One region of the Agrococcus sp. ARC_14 genome, then DNA from elsewhere that is predicted to be linked to it. Evidence: predicted binding sites of a transcription regulator. Region 1 holds the regulator's gene; the other holds the start of a gene.

Region 1 (7,404 bases):
GCTTGGAGTCGGCGCGCTCGACGTCGAAGCCCTCGAATCGCTCGACCAGCCAGCGCAGCAGCGAGTCGGCGCCGAGGTGCTTCTGCACCACGAGCCAGGCCGTGGCGCCGGGTGCGAGCCGCGGGATCCACGTCTCGAGCAGCGCGTGCAGCTGCGGCTTGCCGATGCGGATCGGAGGATTCGACCAGATCGTCGCGAATCGGAGCCCCTCCGGCACCAGCTCTGGCGTCGCGGGCGTGATGTTCGATAGACTGAGCAGCTCGGCATTCCGCTCCACGAGCGAGAGCGCGCGAGTGTTGACATCGACCGCCCAGACACGCGCGTCGGGGGAGCGGGTCGCGAGCGTCGCGGCGATGGGCCCCCAGCCGCAGCCGAGATCGAGCAGCTCCCCGGTCTCGGGAGGCGAGGGGACGGCGTCCAGCAGCACCTCGGTGCCGACATCGAGTCGGTCGCCCGAGAACACCCCGGTCGACGTGACCATCTCGCGCTCGACACCGTTGATCGGCACCCGGATCGTGCGGATCGACCTGGGAGCCTCGGGATCTGGGGAGAAATAGTGGTCCGGCACGGACTCGACAGTAGCGAAGGACAGACCATGGCAGAACCGCAGCACGCGGCAGACGGCGCAGAGCACGTCCCCGACGGAGGGCGCGCGACGGAGCGGATCCTTGCGTGGGCGCAGCCGGGGGACGGCGAGGTGCTCTCGGCGCGCGCGCAGGCGCTGCAGGCAGATGACGCCTTCAGCGACACCGACGGCGACCAGCTCGACCGCGACGAGCGTGCGGCGCTCCGCCGGGTCGATGGGCTGCGCACCGAGCTCGAGGACATCACCGAGGTCGAGTACCGCGAGGTGCGCCTCGAGAACGTCGTGCTCGTCGGGGTCTACGCGGGCTCCGCCGGAGACGCCGAGAACTCGCTGCGCGAGCTCTCGGCCCTCGCCGAGACGGCCGGCGCGCAGGTGCTCGACGGCCTGCTGCAGCGCAGGCCGAATCCCGACCCCGCGACCTACGTCGGCAGCGGCAAGGCCGACGAGCTCGCCGCGCTGGTCAAGGAGCTCGGGGCCGACACCGTCGTCGCCGACAGCGAGCTCTCACCCAGCCAGCGACGAGCGCTCGAGGACCGCGTGAAGGTGAAGGTCATCGACCGCACCGCCGTCATCCTCGACATCTTCAGCCAGCATGCCAAGAGCCGCGAGGGCAAGGCACAGGTCGAGCTCGCGCAGCTCGAGTACCTGCTGCCGCGCCTGCGTGGCTGGGGCGATTCGATGTCGCGCCAGGCCGGTGGCCAGGTCGGTGGCCAGGGCGCAGGCATGGGTTCGCGCGGCCCCGGTGAGACGAAGATCGAGCTCGACCGCCGTCGCATCCACACCCGCATGGCGCGACTGCGCAAGCAGATCAAGGGCTTCGCACCCGCACGACAGGCGAAGCGCGCCAACCGCGACCGCTTCGAGGTGCCGGGGGTCGCGATCGCCGGGTACACGAACGCCGGCAAGTCATCGCTGCTCAACCGCATCACGGGCGCGGGCGTGCTCGTCGAGAACTCGCTCTTCGCCACCCTTGACGCCACGGTGCGCCAGGCCAAGACGGCGGATGGCCGCGAGTTCACGATCGCCGACACCGTCGGCTTCGTGCGCAACCTGCCGCATCAGCTGGTGGAGGCGTTCCGCTCGACGCTCGAGGAGGTCGCAGAGTCGGAGCTCATCGTGCACGTCGTCGACGGCAGTCACCCGGACCCCGCGTCGCAGATCGCCACGGTCCGCGACGTGCTGGGGGAGACGGGCGCACGCTCGATCCCCGAGATCGTGGTGTTCAACAAGGCCGATCTCATCGACGCCGACGAGCAGCTGGTGCTGCGGGGGCTGCAGCCGGACGCGATCTTCGCATCCGCACGCACCGGCGACGGCGTCGACGAGATCCTCGCGCGCATCGCCGAGATGCTGCCGCGGCCGGAGGTGCCGGTGTCGCTGCTGGTGCCCTTCGAGCGCGGTGACGTGATCGCGATGCTGCACGACCGCTTCGACGTGCTGCGCGAGGTCTATGAGGAGGGCGGCACGCGCATCGACGCCAAGGTCTCGGCGGCGGTGCTGAGCCAGCTCGCCGAGTTCCGCGTCGAGCCCGCGCGCTGACGAGTGAGATCTCGGTACGGCGGCCTTGCGGCCGCCTACTCGATCTAGCGCTCTCCGGACTCAACGCCGCTCTGCGGCATTGAGTCCTCCGAACGCTACACCGAGCGCAGCACCGCGACGACCTTGCCCAGCACCTCGGACTCATCGCCGAGGATGGGCTCGAAGGCGGAGTTGCGGGGCAGCAGCCAGGTGTGGCCGTCGCGCTGCTTGAAGACCTTCACGGTCGCCTCGCCGTCGAGCATCGCGGCCACGATGTCGCCATTGGTCGCGTCGCGCTGCTGCCGCACGACGACCCAGTCGCCGTCGCAGATCGCGGCGTCGATCATGGACTCGCCGACGACCTTGAGTATGAAGAGGTCGCCACCGCCCACGAGCGCCTTCGGCAGCGGGTAGGTGTCCTCCACCTGCTCCTCCGCGGTGATCGGGATGCCTGCGGCGATGCGACCGACCATCGGCACGAACGTGGCCTGCTCCATGGTGGCGAGCGACTCGACCGACTCGTCGGGGACGAGCACCTCGATGGCGCGCGGCCGAGCGGGGTCGCGCCGGATCATGCCGGCGAGCTCGAGCTGCCCCAGCTGGTGGGTGACGCTCGAGAGCGAAGAGAGGCCGACGGCGTCGCCGATCTCTCGGTAGCTCGGCGGGTACCCGCGCTGGCGCACGGCCTTCTGGATGACCTGCAGGATCGCCTGCTGCTTCTCGGTCAGCTGCCTCGTCATGCCCGCTCCGCTCTGTCGCCGCGATGCCCGCCGGGCGCCCGGGACGGGCGTGTGGGTGGCCTGCGATTGACTGCTCCTGGTTCGAAAGCGTATCCGACAGGACGCCCGAATCAAACGGATGTTCGAGCGTGTCGTGGAGAAACTCCGCGGCAGGGCTTGACTCGTCCAGGGAATCGAAGATAGGTTCGAAACAGAGATTCGCAGGCGGTGCTCCCGGCCGAGCACCGCCTGCGGATCCCAGACTGGAAGGAGCACCGATGACTGCCATCGCCACCGCCACGCCGACTGTCCGCCTGCGGATGACCTCGCGCGGTCGCCGCGCCCTGGCCCTGCTCGTCGCCACCCCCGTCCTCGCCGCCGCCGCGCTCGCCGGAGCTGGTGTGCTGGGCGACGCCCTTGCCGGCGCTGTCGCCTCCTCGTCGACGCAGACTGCCGACTTCTCGTACGTCACCGTGCTGCCCGGTCAGTCGCTCTGGCAGATCGCGCAGTCGCTCGCACCCGATGCCGACCCCCGAGACGTGATCGCCGAGATCGAGATGCTCAACGGCATCGCCGGCTCCATCCAGCCCGGCGAGCAGCTCGCGATCCCGGCGCACTACGCCGGCTGATCCGGCTGCGGCCCGCAGGCTGCGCCGCGCGAGGCATCTGACATCGTCCTAGGCTGGTCGGGTGACAAGCCTCGATGATCTGCCCATCCGCGACGACCTTCGTGGCCTGACGCCTTACGGAGCGCCGCAGCTCGAGGTCCCTGTTCGCCTCAACGTCAACGAGAACGCGTACCGCGTGCCCGAGGCCGTCGCACTCGACATCGTGCAGGAGATCGCCCGCGCGCTGCCCGACGCCAACCGCTATCCAGACCGCGAGTTCGACACGCTCCGCCGCTCGTTCGCCGACTACCTGGGTCACGGGATCGAGCCCGCGCAGATCTGGGCGGGGAACGGCTCCAACGAAGTGCTGCAGCACGTGCTGCAGGCCTTCGGCGGCCCCGGCCGCTCGCTGCTCTCGTTCACCCCGACCTACTCGATGTACCCGCTGCTCGCGCAGGGCGTCGGCATGGAGTGGATCCCGGTGCCGCGCGCCGACGACTTCACGCTCACGCCCGAGGCGGTGCGGGCGGCCATCGCCGAGCACGATCCCGACATCGTCTTCCTGTGCTCGCCGAACAACCCCACGGGCACGGCGATCGGCCTCGACGTCATCGAGGCCGCAGCCGAGGCCGCGCGGGGCATCGTCCTCGTCGACGAGGCCTATGCCGAGTTCGCGCATGACCGCAGCCAGACGGCGCTGACGCTGCTCGAGCGCTTCCCGCGGCTGCTCGTGTCGCGCACCATGAGCAAGGCCTTCGCCTTCGCAGGCATCCGGGTCGGCTACCTCGCGGCCGACCCGGCGGTGATCGACGCGCTGCGGCTCGTTCGCCTGCCGTACCACCTCTCGGCCATCACGCAGGCCGCGGCGGTCGCGGCGCTGCGCCACAGCGACCAGATGCTGGCGCGCGTCGACGAGCTGCGTGCGCAGCGCGATCGACTCGTCGAAGCGCTCGCGCAGCTGGGCATGCAGCCCTATCCCTCTGACTCCAACTTCGTGCTCGTGGGCGGCATCGCCGATCCGAGCGCGACCTTCCAGGCACTGCTCGACCGCGGCATCCTGGTGCGCGATGTCGGGCTGCCGGGCACGCTCCGCATCACCGCCGGCACGCCGGGGGAGACGACCGCGCTGCTGGCCGCCTTGGCCGCGCTCACCGCAGAATAGGATCGAGCCATGGCACGCACCGCAACGATCGAGCGCACGACGAGCGAGTCGAGCATCCGACTCTCGCTCGACCTCGACGGCACCGGCACCTCGTCGATCTCGACCACGGTGCCCTTCTTCGACCACATGCTGACTGCCTTCTCGAAGCACTCGCTCATCGATCTCGACGTGCAGGCGAGCGGCGACACCGACATCGACGCGCACCACACGGTCGAGGACACCGCGATCGCGCTGGGCCTCGCGCTCAAGGATGCGCTGGGCGACAAGGCAGGCGTGCGCCGCTACGGCGACGCGACCGTGCCGCTCGACGAAGCGCTCGCGCGCGCCGTCGTCGACCTCTCCGGCAGGCCGTTCCTCGTGCACTCCGGCGAGCCGGCCGGCTTCGAGCTGCACCGCATCGGCGGCCACTTCACCGGCTCGCTCGTGCGCCACGTCTTCGAGGCGATCACGCTCAACGCGCGCATCACCGCGCACGTCGACCTGCTCTCCGGGCGCGACCCGCACCACATCGCTGAGGCGGAGTTCAAGGCCTTCGCCCGGGCGCTGCGCGTCGCGGTCGAGCAGGATCCTCGCGTGACGGGCGTCCCCTCCACCAAGGGAGCACTGTGACGGCTCCGCGTCCGACAGTCGCGCTGCTCGACTACGGCCTCGGCAACGTGCACTCTGCCGCCAAGGCCATCGAGGCCGCGGGCGCAGACGTGATCCTCACCGCCGATCGCGCCACCGTCATGGCGGCGGATGGCCTGGTGGTGCCGGGTGTCGGATCGATCGCCGCGTGCATGGCGGGCATCCAGGCGATCCACGGCGGCGAGCTCATCGGCCGCCGGCTCGCTGGCGGCCGGCCGGTGCTGGGCATCTGCGTCGGCATGCAGGTGCTGTTCTCCTCCGGGGAGGAGGGCGGCGTCCACACCGACGCGCTCGACGAGTGGCCGGGCACCGTCCGCCGGCTGCAGGCCGACATCCTGCCGCACATGGGCTGGGCGGAGGTCGAGGCGCCGGAGGGCTCTGCGCTCTTCGAGGGCGTGCGCGACGAGCGCTTCTACTTCGTGCACTCCTACGCCGCGACCGAGTGGCTGATCGATCCGCACCCTCGCGTCCGCCAACCGAAGGTCGCGTGGGCCACCCACGGCGAGCGGTTCATCGCCGCCGTCGAGAACGGCCCGCTGACCGCCACGCAGTTCCACCCGGAGAAGTCCGGCGAAGCCGGGATCCGCCTGCTGGCGAACTGGGTTCGCGGCCTCTGACCTGCACGAGTAGCATCGCACCGGCCCTCCGACCCGGGCCATCGCCTGGCTCACTCCGCTCGCTCCCCAAGAAGGCACCGTCACCATGACCGATTTCAACCAGTCGCCCAAGCTGCAGCTGCTGCCCGCGATCGACGTCGCCGGTGGCAAGGCGGTGCGGCTCACCCAGGGCAAGGCCGGTACAGAGACCTCCTTCGGCAGCCCGATCGACGCGGCTGAGGACTGGGTGCGCCAGGGCGCGGAGTGGATCCACCTCGTCGACCTCGACGCAGCGTTCGGCCGCGGCGACAACCGCGCCGTGATCAAGAAGGTCATCAAGGCCGTCAAGGGCCGCGTGCAGGTCGAGCTCTCCGGAGGCATCCGCGACGAGGCCACCCTCGAGGCGGCGCTCGCCACGGGCGTCAAGCGCATCAACCTCGGCACCGCGGCCCTCGAGAACCCCGAGTGGACCGCATCCGTGATCGCCGAGTACGGCGACCAGATCGCGGTCGGACTCGACGTCCGTGGCACGACGCTCGCCGCCCGCGGCTGGACGCAGGAGGGCGGCGACCTCTGGCAGGTGCTCGACCGCCTCGAGGCTGCGGGCTGCAGCCGCTACGTCGTCACCGACGTGACGAAGGACGGCACGCTCCAGGGCCCGAACCTCCAGCTGCTGGAGCAGGTCGCCGATCGCGTCGACAAGCCGGTCGTCGCCTCGGGCGGCATCTCGAGCCTCGACGACATCGCGGCCCTGCGCGAGCTCGTGCCGCACGGCGTCGAGGGCGCCATCGTCGGCAAGGCGCTCTACGCGGGCGCGTTCACGCTGGTCGCGGCGCTGGATGTCGCGGGCCAGTAGGGCCGTCGGCGTGAGCCGCGAGGCAGATTCGGCGGGCCGCTCCTGGGAGGGGCGCTCGTTCCAGCACCACGACACCGCGTACGCGGGCGACGACGGCTCGGCACCCGCGGACTACGTCGAGGCGGTCGCATCGCTGGCCGCAGACGCTGCCGGCCGGGGCTCGGTCGTCGAGGCGCTGCGCGGGCAGCGACTGCTGGTGCCGCTGCTCGCGGCCGCGGGTGACACCGCCGTCGACGAGCGCGGCCGCACGGTCGACAAGACGCAGGAGCTCTCGATCGTCACGGTGCAGGGGCCGGATGGCGGAGCGATCCTGCCGATGTTCTCGCACGTCGCGGCGATGCAGGCGTGGAACACCGCTGCGCGTCCCGTGCCCACGAGCGTCCAGCGCGCCGCTGCCGCCGCCCTCGACGGGCCGGCCCGCGTGGTCATCGACCCCGGCAGCGAGAGCGAGTTCGTGCTGACGCGCACGATGCTCGAGGCGCTGCTGACGGATGCGCCCTGGTCGTGGGGCGTGCAGGACGAGGCCGTGCAGGCGGCCGTCGCTGCCGCCGTGTTCGCGCAGCCCGCCGTGCGGGCACTCGTGCTGGCGACGGGCGATCCGCGCAGCCGACTGGCTGGCGCGGAGCTCGAGGTGCACGCGCTCGTGGATGCCGAGGGAGTCGCCGGTCACGACGCTGCAGCGCAGCTGCAGACGGCCGCCGGGGTGCTGGGCGAGACTCCCGTCGTGCAGGA
Region 2 (7,404 bases), on a different contig from region 1:
CTGCCGAACGAGCATGACGACGGTGGCGATCAGCCCGAGGGCGCCGAGCGCGCCCAGGACGGCGATCCAGGTGGGATCCATGGGGACGACGCTGAACCAGTTGGGCTCCATGGTGATGATCATGCGCTCCTCCGGGGTGCTGCGCCAGGGGTGAGTTCGAGCGTGCCCCGAGCCCGCCGTGGACTACGGGGCGGGCCCGCTGCCGCTCGGCTCAGAGCCCGCCCGCCCAGAGGCGCTCGGTGCCTGCGGCGTGGGTGCGCTGCGGCGCGCGCCCGCGGGCGTGACGCTCTTCTGCGACGCGCTCCGCGACCTGCTCGCTGAGCAGGCGTGCCTCTCGGTCGGCGACCTGATCGCGCATGCGGGCGACCAGCTCGGTGTCGGCTGCCACGCGCGGCGCGCGCTCTCGCAGCAGCGTGAAGACGGTGCCTGCGACGGCCACGAGACCGACGGCGGCGATGACGATGATCCAGGTGATGTCCATGGCAGAAAGTGTGCGCTTGCCAACTTCCCGCCACCAGTGGCAGGATGGTCAATGCTCGATAAGATCCTGCCAAGCCCGTCGGGCAGCATCGCAAGGAGGCCAGCATGCTCAAGATCGCCTGCATCGTGGATGACGATGTCAACATCTTCGAGCTCGGCGTCGCCGCCGAGGTCTTCGGCACCGATCGCACGGACCGCGGCGTGCCGCGCAATGACTTCCGCGTCGTCACGCCGACACCCGGCCCCGTGCGCATCTCCGGCGGGCTGAGCCTGCCGATGATGATCGAGGAGGGGCTCGCCTTCGCCGACGAGGCAGACCTCGTCATCGTCGCGCCGTACGAGCAGTGCAGCAGCGACGTCGAATGCAGCCTGCCCGTGGCGCTCGCGCTGCAGCGCGCCGTGGCACGCGGCGCCCGCGTGCTCACGATGTGCACCGGCGCCTTCGTGGCGGCTCGCGCCGGCGTGCTCGAAGGCCGTCGTGTCGCGACCCACTGGGCGCACGCCGACGAGCTGGCGGCCGAGTTCCCCGAACTCATCGTCGAGCGCGACGCCCTCTGGGTGGACGACGGCCCCATCACCTCGAGTGCAGGCACGGCGGCGGCGATCGACGCCTCGTTGCACCTCGTGAGCGAGCTGCAGGGCGCGCAGGTCGCGGCGACGATCGCCCGCTCGATGGTCGTGCCGCCGCTGCGCGACGGTGGTCAGCGCCAGTTCGCCATCGGGCCGGTGGCCGAGCAGCGTGCCGAGACACTCGCGCCGCTCATCGACTGGATGGTCGCCCACATCGACGACGACCACACGGTCGGCGCGCTGGCGCGTCGAGCCAACCTCTCGGAGCGCACCTTCGCCCGCCGCTTCCGCGAGGAGCTCGGCGCCACCCCCGCGGCTTGGCTGACCTCGCAGCGCGTGCAGCGCGCGCAGCAGCTGCTCGAGGCGACCGATCTGGGGCTGGATGCGGTGGCGCAACAGGCTGGGTTCGGGACGGCAGCGCTGCTGCGGCACCACTTCACCCGGCAGCTCGGCGTCGCGCCGTCGGCCTACCGCCGCCGCTTCGCATGCCCGGTCGGCCCCGGCGCTCCGGGCCGGGCGAGCGACACGACGACCCCGACCATCGACCGAGCCATGGCGAGCTGATGCACGCGCGCGTCGGGGTGTGTTCACGGCGATCGTGGCTCGGCATCATCCAGAGCCCGCACTGGGCGGGCAAGCACGGCGCTGGCGAGCAAGCAGCCGGAGGGCGCTGAGCCGAGGGACGCGGCGCGCGGACCGGTCGGAGGTTCAGGCCCGCATGACGATTCGTGGAGCTGGCCGGTGGTCGACGGCGAACCCCTGAGTGCCCGACCGCACGCTGGCACGCAGCCGACGGTGGAGTCGTGCTTCGAGCGACCGGGTCATGAGCCCGGGTCGCCGAACGGAGGGCGGGCGTGATGACGCGGGGATCTTGACGGCGAGGTTCGCGGCCGCGCCGGCGGCGAGCACGTCGTCGCGGCTGTCGACCCACGGGATGGGCTCGAGGTCGGCGTCGACGCCGATGGCGCCGCGCATGCCTGCTGCGGAAGCTCCCCGCTCGAGCGCGATGCGGGCGATCTGCCCGATGCCGGGCACTCGGCCGGCCGGCCGCTTGCGAGCGGCGCGAGCGCGTGCGTCGGCAGGCCGAAGCTGCGGGACGACGCGCCAGCAGCCAGGGGTGCCGACGACGACGAGGCGGCCGGCATGGACTTCGTGGTGACAGTGGCTGCAGAGCAGGATGCCGTTCCGCACGTCGGTGTCGCCGCCGCGCTGCCACCACCAGACGTGGTGGGCCTCGGTCCAGGCGACGGGTGCAGCGCACCCGGCGCAGCTGCCGTACTGGGCCGCCAGCGCGCGCCGCTGGGCGCGGCTGAAGAGGCGCTCGGTGCGGCCGAGCTCCAGCACCTCGCCGCCCGCGTCGACGAGCGCGCGCTGCACGATCGCGTCGCACAGCAGCCGGTCGATCGTCTCGATCGGCACCGGGTTGCGGGTGTGCTCGATCGTGAGCGTGCGGTCTGGATGGTCGAGGCCGCGGCGGTACGCCTCGTAGGCGTCCTGCTGCACGGTGAAGACGAGCCGGGGGACCTCGCCGCCGGCGAGGGGAGCCTTGCCCGACGCAGCCTGCGCCCGCACGATGCCCATCATGACGTCGTGCCGCTGCTGCTCGAGCGAACGGTCGTCGACCGGCACCATCGGGTTGCCGGCGGTCGGCGCTGCGGGTTGATCATCGCGGAACCTCACCTGCACGCGCGGCGCGGTGTGCGCATCGAGCAGGGCCTTGAGGGCAGAGCCTTCCTCGGGCGGGCTGATCATGAGCGTGCGCCACATGCCGTCGGGCTGCTGCCAGTGCCGCAGGCTGCGCATCGCGCGCTGCCGCTCGCTCGCGGGCAGCACGCCATCAGGGTCGAGCACGGCCACGTAGGCGCGGGCCTGCTCCACAAGCAGCTCGGGCGCCAGCGGACCCTCAGGGTCGGTCGCGGCCTCGACCAGGCAGCCTTCGGCCCAGGCGAGCAGCTCGAGGTCGGCGTTCGCGGCGCCGGTCTCCAGCGTGGTCACGATCGCACGCGCCTGTGCGAGCGAGAGCTCGCCCGCATCGAGTCCATCGGCGACCAGGGGATAGCGCTTGGGGATGTCGCCGCCGGAGACGGAGATGCGAGCGGTCGTGGCCCGCGCCATCGACAGCAGCTCGCTCGCCTCACGGGCGCGGATGCCGAACGCGGATGCGACCGCCTCCTTCGCGCTGCGCTTGCCCAGCTTGCGGCAGAGGTCGGTCTCGGGTGAGCCGTCCGAGCGAGCATCGACCACGCCGGCGAGGCGCACCTGCTGCGCCTGGACGAGCCGCGCCAGCTCGGCTGTCTGGCTCAGCAGCATCGCGATCTCGTGGTCGGCGACGGTGGCGAGCGAGGCGGCATCGGCGAACATCGCGCGCACGGCAGCGACGGCGGTCGCTGCCTGCTCGACCCTCGTCATCATCGACTCCTTCACCCTGCGCCCGCCGGCTGCCGGCAACCCTCACAGCATCGAACGTCTGTTCGAAGACTATCGAAGGGCACTGACACGCGATGGCAAGTCAGCGATGACTGTGGAGAACTCGTGAGGCCGATCCGACGGGCGCCCCGCGCGGGCGCATCGCTCGCCCTGGGTCATCAGCCCAGTCGACTCCAGCCCTCCGGCATGAACCCCTCGGCCTCGAGCATGAAGCGGCCGATCGGCGTCGCAGCGCGCTTCCGCAGCTTCGCCGCCGACGACCGCAGCTCCTTGAACGGCTTGCCGTAGACCGTCACCTCGCGGCTCCCCTCGAACGCCTGGTCGGGCCGCTCCCGCGCGATCGTCAGCACGCGACCGGCTGCCCATGCCGGCTCCTGCGGCATCACGGGCTCCAGCGCGATCGTGCTGCCCTCCGGCGCCAGGAAGCCGCCGAACGCCACCGGGTCGCCGCCCTCCACGGGCGTGAGCCAGCGCATCCACTCCCCCGGGTCGAACTCGGGCAGCGGATGGGTCGCCACGCCCTCGACGGCACGGCGCGTGCCGACGTGCCAGCGCTGGTAGGGGCGATCCTCGGCACCGTCGAAGGTGTAGAGCTGCAGGTCGAGCAGCGCGTCGTCGCTGTCGAGCGCATGCTGCTCGATCTCGAGCGAGTCGGCGCGCACCGCCCCGTAGGACCACGGGTGCAGCGCCTTGCCGAAGCGCGTCGCCGCCTCGACGACCAGGCCGCCCGACTCCTCGTCGAGCTCGGCCTCGACGCGCAGCGGGATCCCCTGCTCGTCGATCGCCCAGAGCCCGAAGGGATTGACGGGCTGGTCGCCCTCGCGCTCGGCCGGCGAATCCTGCAGGAAGCGGTCGGGGGTCGACGCGATCAGCAGATCGCGCTCGTCGGACTCCCAGTCGTCGTCGAGCGTCGTGTCGGCGCGCACCTCGGCAGCCTTCGCCTCCGGCTCGAGATCGATCTCGACCACCCAGCCGTGCTCCTCGTCGAGGTCGACGACCTGCTTGACCGCCGTGCTGTAGACGCCCGGCGGGATCTCGCCCGCGCCGTCCGGCACGAGCAGATAGGTGCGCGCCATCCGCGTGGGAGCGTTGGAGAGGGCGATCTCGACGATCGGCCCGCGCCGGGTCTCGAGGAAGCCATGGATGGGGAAGTCGAGCTCGCCGACGGTCTGGGTCACGGTTCCACGGTAATGCTCATTCGGGCATGGGAGGCTGGCGACGTGCGTGGACCGGCGGTGCTCTTCATCCTCGCGGCGCTCGTCGTCGTCGAGTTCATCGCCTGGCTCATCCTCGCGATGTGGGGCTGGACGATCGGCTCGCAGTGGGGCGACACCGCGGGAGCCATCGGCACCATCGTGGCGTTCGCGCTCGTCGTGCTCGCCTGGTCGCAGCTCGCCTCCCGCAGGGCGAAGGTGCCGACGCCCGTCAAGTGGGTCGCGAAGGTGCTGATCCTCGGTGGGGCCGCTCTGACGCTCGCGTCAACCGATCAGGTGGCTGCCGCGGTCGCGCTCGCGGTCGTGACGGCCATCTTGGTGCTGGTGTGCGAGACGAAGCCGGTGCGGGAGACGCTCGACGTGCTCGCCGAGCCGCGCGAACGCGGCAGGTAGGCGCCCGGGCGCAGCTCGCGCGGCACGGCTGCTGGCGTCGCGGTGCTCAGTCGAGCAGCGCGCCGCTGCCCGGCGGCAGCGAGAGCTCGCCGGAGATCGCCACGTCGGGATGCGTCCGGAAGCGGATGCGTCGGCACGAGACAGGCACGGACTGCGGCTTGTCGCCGAAGTTGAAGACGAGCTCGACGGCTGCGGTGTCGCGACGCAGGCTGGCTTCGGTCTCGTGACGCATGCCGGCTTCGCCGGCGTGCTCCTCGACCTGCGGTGCCTGCGGTGGCGGCCGCACGCCGCGCTGCAGACGCAGCACGCCTGCCTCCCCGAAGGCCTCGACCCGGTTGCGGCTCCAGTGCGGGTCGGTGAGCGCCGGCAGCTCGCGGCGCAGGCCGGCGAGCTCGCGATACCCGGCCAGCACCCGCTCGTGCCGCTCGCGCCGGATCTCCGACCAGCGCAGCTTCGACCGCTCGAACGTGGCCGGATCCTGCGGATCGGGCACGACCGACTCGTCCCACCCCATCCGCTCGAACTCCGCAAGCCTGCCCTCGCCGGTGAGTCGCCCGAGCTCTGGCTCGGGGTGGGACGTGAAGAACTGGAAGGGGCTCGAGGCAGCCCACTCCTCCCCCATGAACAGCATCGGTGTCGACGGGCCGGCATAGAGCAGCAGCGCCGCGCACAGCAGGCGCGACTCGTCGAGCGCCTCCGTGATGCGGTCGCCGCGGGCGCGGTTGCCGATCTGGTCGTGGTTCTGCGCGCTCACGACCAGCCGCCACGAGAGCGAGCGCTCCACATCGATCGGATGCCCGTGGTCGCGATCGCGGAATGTGGAGAACGAGCCGTCATGGAAGAAGCCGCGCTCGATCGTCTTCGCGAGCGCCGCGAGCGGCTCGAAGTCGGCGTAGTAGCCGTGCGTCTCGCCCGTGAGCGCGACGTGCAGGGCATGGTGGAAGTCATCCGACCACTGCGCATCCAGGCCCCAGCCGCCCGCCTCGCGCGGGGTGATGAGCTTCGGATCGTTGAGGTCGCTCTCGGCGATGAGCTCGAGCGGTCGGCCCAGGTGCGCGGCGAGCGCAGCGGTCTCGATCGCCATCTGCTCCAGGATGTGCACGTCGCCGCGCTCGACCGAGACCTCGTCGTCGATCGCGTGCACCGCGTCGAGCCGCAGCGCATCCACGTGCATCGTCTCGAACCAGAAGCGCACGTTGTCGAGCACGTACTGCCGCACCTCCGGATCGGCGACGTTGACGTGCTCGCCCCAGGTCGATCGCCCCTCGCTCGAGAGGTACGGGCCGAACCGCGGCAGATAGTTGCCCGAGGGGCCGAGGTGGTTGTAGACGACGTCCTGCACGACCGCGAGCCCGGCGTCGTGGGCGGCGTCGACGAAGCGCTGGTAGGCCGCGGGCCCGCCGTAGCCCTCGTGCACCGCGAACCAGGCGACGCCGTCGTAGCCCCAGTTGTGGGTGCCGTTGAAGGCGTTCACCGGCAGCAGCTCGACGTGCGTGACGCCGATCTCGAGCAGGTGACTGAGCCGCTCGGCCGCCGCGTCGAGCGTGCCCTCGTCGGTGAACGTGCCGATGTGCAGCTCGTAGAGCACGCCACCGGCGATCGGCCTGCCCGTCCACTCTGCGTCGTTCCAGTCATGGGCGGATGCGTCCCAGACGCGCGAGCGCTCGTGCACCCCGTGGGGCTGCCGGGTGGAGCGCGGGTCGGGCAGCACGGCGTCGTCGTCGTCGATCTGGAACCCGTAGTCGCCCGCGGGCGCGACAGCGTGCCACCAGTCGCCCTGCTCGCGCGCCATCTCGAGGCTGCGATCGCCGGCGACCACGCGCATCCGCGAGGCGTCCGGCGCCCACACGCGGTAGTCGTGCTGCTTGGTCATCGTGTCTCCTGGGTCAGGGTCTCGATACGACGCCCCGGCGTCTACTCGGCCGTCGTGTCGCGGGTGAGGAGCGCGACCGGGAGCGTCTCCAGCAGCGAGGCGAGAAGGGTCTTGCCGCCGCGCAGCTCGCGGCCGGTGAGCAGCTCGCGCCAGCTGCCCTCCGGCAGCTGCACCGTCGTGTCGCCCCAGCCGCCGCGCGCCGCGAGCGCGATCGGCAGGCGGGTCGCGACCGTGATCGCCCCGCCGCGATCGAACGCGATCGCGTGCTCGGCCGCGTCGCCGTGCGCGAGCAGCGGCGCGTAGGCCTCGAAGCGCTCGGGGTGCGCGCGGCGCAGGCGCAGCGCCTCGCGCACGAGCCGGGTCTTCGCGACCTCGAGATCCCACCCGCCCGCCAGCGGCTCGACCGCCTGCGCGCGCAGCGCATCCATCCGCTCCCAATCGATCGGC

What was found. The regulator LexA, encoded in region 1, represses DNA repair genes until DNA is damaged. The targets are predictions, from matches to a motif close to TCGAACANNTGTTCGA.
Region 2: a site for LexA is predicted at 3,510-3,525, ahead of MKD51_RS14090 (HNH endonuclease signature motif containing protein). Genes of this name have one in related genera too.

Annotation. Positions count from the first base shown of each region.
Region 1 covers NZ_JAKUDO010000001.1:2,375,323-2,382,726, reverse strand. Annotated here, with positions in the region: gene MKD51_RS11760 (methyltransferase) at 1-568, opposite strand, end outside; gene hflX (GTPase HflX) at 596-2,125, shown strand; gene lexA (transcriptional repressor LexA) at 2,221-2,844, opposite strand; gene MKD51_RS11745 (hypothetical protein) at 3,102-3,452, shown strand; gene MKD51_RS11740 (histidinol-phosphate transaminase) at 3,514-4,593, shown strand; gene hisB (imidazoleglycerol-phosphate dehydratase HisB) at 4,603-5,202, shown strand; gene hisH (imidazole glycerol phosphate synthase subunit HisH) at 5,199-5,837, shown strand; gene priA (bifunctional 1-(5-phosphoribosyl)-5-((5-phosphoribosylamino)methylideneamino)imidazole-4-carboxamide isomerase/phosphoribosylanthranilate isomerase PriA) at 5,923-6,672, shown strand; gene MKD51_RS11720 (SseB family protein) at 6,683-7,404, shown strand, end outside.
Region 2 covers NZ_JAKUDO010000002.1:174,584-181,987, reverse strand. Annotated here, with positions in the region: gene MKD51_RS14105 (hypothetical protein) at 1-123, opposite strand, end outside; gene MKD51_RS14100 (hypothetical protein) at 212-481, opposite strand; gene MKD51_RS14095 (helix-turn-helix domain-containing protein) at 586-1,614, shown strand; gene MKD51_RS14090 (HNH endonuclease signature motif containing protein) at 1,759-3,459, opposite strand; gene MKD51_RS14085 (hypothetical protein) at 3,636-4,655, opposite strand; gene MKD51_RS14080 (DUF2568 domain-containing protein) at 4,698-5,084, shown strand; gene treZ (malto-oligosyltrehalose trehalohydrolase) at 5,131-6,957, opposite strand; gene treY (malto-oligosyltrehalose synthase) at 6,999-7,404, opposite strand, start outside.